2 regions of the Lysinibacillus sp. 2017 genome follow, and region 1 is predicted to be linked to the other one. Evidence: predicted binding sites of a transcription regulator. Region 1 holds the regulator's gene; the other holds the start of a gene.
What was found. Region 1 encodes LexA, which represses DNA repair genes until DNA is damaged. Its sites were predicted from a motif close to CGAACATATGTTCG; they were not measured.

Region 1 (3,434 bases):
CCTGTTGCTATGCCACGTGAAGGGAAGAAACCTGGTAGTTTACATGCCTATGAAGACATTCAAAAACAAGTTGAAAAAGACCGTATTGGGTTCAAACGAAAATATGTAAGATGTTAAATTGTGACAAATAGAGTAATCACTTGTTTCCAGTTCATGAGTTTATTAAACTAATAGTAGGAAATTCGAGGGGGCCTTTGTGATGAAAAAGAGTATTGCTATTGATATGGACCAAGTATTAGCAGATTTTTATTCGAAATTATGTGCTACATATAATGAAAATTTCGGAACGAATTTTACCAAAGAAGAATTTTTATTAACGACGCAGCGTGATTTACCAACGGAAGACGGAAAAAAACTATTTGCATTATTAAATGAACCAGATTATTTTCGTGATTTAGCCGTATTAGATTCAGATGCAATCGAGGTTATCAAGGAGTTACAAGAGCATTATGAAATTTACATTGCAACAGCGGCTATGGATGTACCAGGTTCCTTCACGGCGAAATACGAATGGCTACGGGAGCATTTGCCATTTTTAAAAACGCAAAATATTGTATTCTGTGGCAATAAAGCTGTGATACATACCGATTATTTGATCGATGATAGTTCGAGACAGCTTGAAGCATTTAAAGGAACGGGTGTTTTGTATTCAATGCCATATAATGCTGCGGTGGAAGGCTATGTCCGTGTGCAAAATTGGCGAGAAATTAAAGAGTACTTTTTAGAACAATTAAAAGCATAGGTGAATGGGATGGATTGTAAATAAAACAATCTATCTTTTTTTTTTTTTCTGGAGTATTACAGAGGTATAGTAGTATAATTTGAATTATCTGAATAATTGAGTTTGCTAAATGAGTAGTGAATAAAGGGGATGTAGAGGATGAAACCGATTATTGGCTTAACGATGTATGATATTGATAAAAAATTAGACATTAATAATGCGTATTTACATTCTATTGAACAAGCGGGAGGCATACCGATTTGTATTCCGAACGCAACGGAAGACACGGTTGAAGCCTTATTATCAGTTGTTGATGGCTTACTTCTAATTGGAGGCGAAGATTTAGATCCGTTTTTATTTGGAGAAGAGCCGCATCAAAAAATTGGGCGTGTCGTTCATGAACGTGATGTCAGTGATCTATTATTAATGGAGCATGCGTTTGACAAGCAAATGCCGATTTTAGGTGTCTGTCGTGGGGCGCAGGTGATGAATGTGGCTTTTGGGGGGACGATCATTCAAGATATTCCATCTCAAGTTGAAAATGCAATTGGGCATAAGCAATTATCAAAGCGCGGTGCACTCGCACACAGTGTAGAAGTTCTAACTCCGAAGTTTAAAGAGATTTTCGGGGACGATTCGTTCCGTGTGAATACATTCCATCATCAATCGGTTGGTAAACTTGGAAAAAGATTAGTAGTTTCTGCTATTGCGAAAGATGGTGTTATAGAGGGAATTGAGCATGAATCACACCCGTATTGTGTATCCGTACAATGGCATCCTGAAGAGCTTGCACCACTAGGAGATGTGTATGCACAGCGTTTATTTAGAAGCTTTGTAGAAGCGTGTGAAAAGTAAAATAGGGTATTTAAAAGAGTTCAGCGATTTTGCTGAACTCTTTTTTCATGAAAAAAGTCTATCTACTATTAATATAGAAGATAGACTTCGAACATTTAATGTACGTTGCGATATAAGCCGACAACTTTACCTAAAATCGAGATTTGATTGACGATAATCGGATCCATTGAGCTATTTTCAGGTTGAAGGCGGAAATGTGTTTTTTCTTTGTAAAAACGTTTCACAGTAGCTTCGTCTTCTTCCGTCATAGCTACAACGATCTCACCATTGTTTGCTGTTGACGTTTTCTTTACGATTACATAATCCCCATCTAAAATTCCTGCGTCAATCATCGATTCACCCATAATCTCAAGCATGAATAGTTCATCTTCAGATGCCCCGTATGTATCTGGCAGTGGGAAGTACTCTTGAATATGCTCAATCGCTGTAATGGGTAGGCCAGCAGTAACCTTACCGATTAATGGTATATGAACGACACCTGGTTTTGGGATTGTCGAATCTTCTTGTTGTAAAACTTCAATAGCGCGTGGCTTTGTAGGGTCACGACGAATAAGCCCTTTACTTTCTAAACGAGCTAAATGCCCGTGGACAGTTGAACTAGAAGCTAAACCAACCGCTTCACCAATTTCTCGAACAGATGGGGGGTAACCTTTAGAACGAACTTCCTCTTTTATGAAAGCTAGAATTGCTAATTGTCGCTTTGAAATTTTTGTTGTCAACTTGCTCACCTCTTTAATATAAAATGGATATTTTTAATTAAATACAGTATAGCAGTATGCGAACATAAATGCAAACATAGGTTCGAGAAACGGTTGACAAAAACATATGTTCGTATTATTATGAGAACACATATTCCGAACATACATTCGAAAAGGGGCAGTTATTTATGAAGAATTTAAAGTTAAACAGCTTTGCAGCAATGTTTCTAGCATTTTCAGTTTTTTTTATTGGAATTATTGTAATGAAAGACGACCAAATTGAATTATACGAACAGGTAACAATTGAACATGGGGACACTTTATGGACAATAGCTGAACAATATCGTGGTAAAATGGAAAAGCATGATTGGATTCACGCTGTAAAAAAACAAAATGAATTATCGAGTGAAGAAGTAGTAAGTGGTCAAATTTTAAACGTACCCGTTGAAAAGAACGCCGATTATATCACTAAATCAAATGAACCCAATTATGCACAATCCATTAAAGTAGTGAGAGAGAATAATGAATCAAAATAAAGCCGTCATTTATTGTCGTGTTAGTACAGAAAAGGACACGCAAGAAACATCATTAGTACGTCAGCATGAAGAGCTTACAAAATACGCGAAATCACTAGGTTACAGTGAAATAGCTGCTTTTAAAGACCAACATAGTGGTTTTGAAGTCGACCGAGATGGCCTATTAGATATGCTCGAATATATGAAAGAGCATCAAATAAAGGCATTATTTGTGCAGGATGAAACACGATTAGGTCGTGGTAATGCACGAATGGCCGTATTACACCTCATTCAAAAATATGAAGCAACAGTCTATTCACTAAATGATGCGGGTCCACTCGCATTAAATGAAATGGATACGATGTTACTTGAAATTTTAGCTGTTGTTGAAGAATATCAGCGCCGCATGCACAATGCAAAAATTCGCCGTGGCATGCGCCGAGCTGTTGAAAATGGTTATATGCCACAAAATAATTTGAAAAATCGTGGCAATATCGAAGGACGTGAACGAAAAGAAGTACCTGTTGAAGAAATTGTCCAATTGCGTCAAAAAGGGTTAACATTTGCTGAAATTGCATCAACGCTTTCAGGACTTGGTATTCAAATAAGTAAAGCGACCGTTCACCGCAGATATATTGAATTTAT
Region 2 (3,434 bases), 1.4 Mb from region 1:
TTGTGTTTTTCTAACCTAGTTTTATTTTTAATTTTGGGGGATTATTATGAATGCAGAAATTATAGCGGTAGGATCTGAGTTATTATTAGGACAAATAGCGAACACGAATGCAAAATTTATTTCAAACCAACTATCAGAACTTGGGATTAATGTTTTTTTTCATACGGTGGTAGGAGATAATCAATTGAGATTGTTAGATGCAATTGAAATTGCCGAGAAACGCGCGGATTTAATAATTTTTTCAGGCGGACTTGGACCAACGAAAGATGATTTAACGAAAGAAACGATTGCAAAACATTTAGGTAAAGAGCTTGTCAGCGACGACACTGCATTACACTATATCGAGCAATTCTTTGCAAAACAAAATCGACTGATGACGGATAATAATCGAAAGCAGGCACTTGTATTAGAGGGCTGTGACGTTTTAGCAAATCATCACGGGATGGCGCCTGGGATGTTTTTAAAACAGAATGAACGGATATATATCTTATTACCAGGTCCTCCTAAAGAGCTTGAGCCGATGTTCCAATTCGAAACAAAAACAAAATTAGCTGCTGTTTTACAAGATGGTGGTGTAATTTTATCGCATGTATTACGTTTTTATGGTATTGGGGAAGCTGAATTAGAAGTGCGTATACAGCGCATTTTGGAAGAACAAACAAATCCGACAGTTGCACCACTTGCTTCAGATGGTGAAGTGACATTACGTATTACGGCTAAAGCAGCAAATGAAGAGCAAGCAATGCACTTAATCAACATAAAAGCAAAAGAAATCTTAGATATTGTTGGGGAATATCATTATGGTGTAAACGATGATTCCCTTGCCTCTAAATTGGTGGAAATGTTACTTGAGAACGATTTAACGATTGCAGCAGCAGAAAGTTTAACGGCTGGTTTGTTTCAATCTGAACTTGCGGAAATTTCAGGGGTGAGCGGTGCGCTTATTGGCGGTGTTGTAACCTATACTGAACAAGCAAAAATAGAACAACTTGGAATTTCAGAACAACTTATCGAGACCTATAGTGTCGTGAGTAGTGAATGTGCAGCAGAAATGGCCTTAAAAGTACGTGAAAAATTTAAAACGAATATTGGGGTTGGCTTAACTGGAGCAGCAGGACCAGCCAGTCATGCTGGTCAACCTGCGGGGACAATTTGGGTAGCAATTTGTATTGATGAACAAGCGCCGATTACGTACAAACTTCAGCTATCTGGTTCGCGCAATACAAACCGCTTACGTGCTGTGAAATTTACGTATAGCTTCTTAATGCGTGAACTTGTAAAGCAAGGATATAAAAGGATAAATTCAATTTAAAAAGTACATGAAATGGATATTTCTAGCTTGAAAAATGGGCGAATTAAAATCTTTTAAAGAAAAACCGAAAATATGTTCGCTTTTTTCTTGAATGTTATCTCATTAGCAAGTATAATAGAGACATAAAACAATAAAGTTTTTTCTTAAGGAGGAAATAGCTTGAGCGATCGTAAAGCAGCATTAGATATGGCGTTAAAACAAATTGAAAAACAATTTGGTAAAGGTTCGGTTATGAAGTTAGGTGAAAATTCAAATCGTAAAATGGAAACATCTTCATCAGGATCAATTGCAATTGATGCAGCATTAGGAGTTGGCGGTTACCCACGTGGACGTATTGTGGAAGTATATGGACCAGAATCTTCTGGTAAAACAACTGTAACGTTACATGCCATTGCAGAAATTCAAAAAAACGGTGGTACAGCAGCGTTTATCGATGCTGAGCATGCGTTAGATCCTTTATATGCACAAAAATTAGGTGTAAACATTGATGAATTATTATTAGCTCAACCAGATACAGGTGAACAAGCACTTGAAATCGCTGAAGCATTAGTACGCTCTGGTGCGGTTGATATTATCGTTATTGACTCAGTAGCAGCATTAGTACCAAAAGCAGAGATTGAGGGCGAAATGGGTGACTCTCACATGGGTCTACAAGCGCGTTTAATGTCTCAAGCATTACGTAAATTATCAGGTGTTATTAATAAATCTAATACACTTGCCATCTTCATCAACCAAATTCGTGAAAAAATTGGTGTTATGTTCGGTAACCCAGAAACAACTACAGGTGGACGTGCGTTAAAATTCTATTCATCAATCCGTTTAGAAGTACGTCGTGGTGAAGCAATTAAGCAAGGTACAGAAATCGTTGGTAACAAAACGAAAATTAAAGTTGTAAAAAATAAAGTGGCACCACCATTCCGTACAGCAGAAGTTGATATTATGTATGGTGAAGGGATTTCTAAAGAAGGCGAAATCGTTGATATTGGTGCTGAATTAGACATTATTCAAAAAAGCGGATCTTGGTATTCGTACAATAACGATCGTATTGGACAAGGTCGTGAAAATGTAAAACAATATTTAAAAGAAAATCCAGCTACTCGCGACGAAGTTTCTGAAAAAATTCGTGAACATTTCGGTATTGGTGAGATTGGTTACACAATCGGTGCCCATGACAATCAAGCAGAAGAAGAAGAAGAAGTAGAGTTATTCGAAGAGAAAGAATAATCTTCAACGACCCAAGTGGAGTAATCCATTTGGGTTTTTTTGAAATTAAAACAATCTATTATAATTATTAAGCCGAACGAAAAGTTAAAATGACATTTACAATAATTACTGTAAAATTATATAATGATTGGGATAATGCATTTCATCATTTATTGAAATAAGAGCTTAAAGGAAAATAAGAATGATATGTATGAATCAAGTATTAAGATATAATAAGGTATGGGCAAATGGCTATTCTTGACATACCCAAATTGGAACTATACAATTAAAATGTATAATTTCTAAATTTTGAAATGAAATAGGCAGTATGTTTTTCTCTATGAACATACTCAGCCGACTACAAACAAGAACATCAGACATATCGGCATAGGAGGAGAAATCTATGATGGAATCAGTACTCCCTGCTTTGTTTGGATTTGCTGTCGGTGTCGCTGTTATCTATTTTTACATGAAACAAGTGAATGAATCAAAAGTAACTGGTGCAAAGCATGTTGCATCGCAAATCGTTGATGAAGCGAAGCGTGAAGCAGATGCTCTGAAAAAAGAAGCACTACTTGAAGCGAAGGATGAAACTCACAAATTTCGTACTGAAGCAGAAAATGACATTCGTGAACGTCGTGGAGAGCTTCAGAAACAAGAGAACCGTTTATTGCAAAGAGAAGAAAATCTTGACCGCAAAGATGAAACTCTGAATAAAAGAGAGACAGGCTTAGAGCGTAAGGAAGAAGCTCTATCAAGCAGACAACAGCATATTGAACAGATGGAAAGCAAAGTGGAAGAACTTGTTGCAAGTCAAAAAACAGAGCTTGAACGTGTTGCAGGACTGACTCGTGAAGAAGCGAAAGAGGTTATTCTGAAGGAAGTTGAAAATGAACTGACAACAGATATCTCAGTAATG

Region 2: the regulator LexA is predicted to act here: its motif matches at 1,378-1,391, upstream of recA (recombinase RecA).

Annotation. Positions count from the first base shown of each region.
Region 1 is NZ_CP029002.1:2,481,889-2,485,322, reverse strand. It holds gene DCE79_RS12140 (DNA alkylation repair protein) at 1-117, shown strand, start outside; gene DCE79_RS12135 (5' nucleotidase, NT5C type) at 200-742, shown strand; gene DCE79_RS12130 (gamma-glutamyl-gamma-aminobutyrate hydrolase family protein) at 881-1,576, shown strand; gene lexA (transcriptional repressor LexA) at 1,672-2,295, opposite strand; gene DCE79_RS12120 (cell division suppressor protein YneA) at 2,463-2,810, shown strand; gene DCE79_RS12115 (YneB family resolvase-like protein) at 2,797-3,434, shown strand, end outside.
Region 2 is NZ_CP029002.1:1,060,783-1,064,216, forward strand. It holds gene DCE79_RS04750 (competence/damage-inducible protein A) at 47-1,312, shown strand; gene recA (recombinase RecA) at 1,472-2,536, shown strand; gene rny (ribonuclease Y) at 2,922-3,434, shown strand, end outside.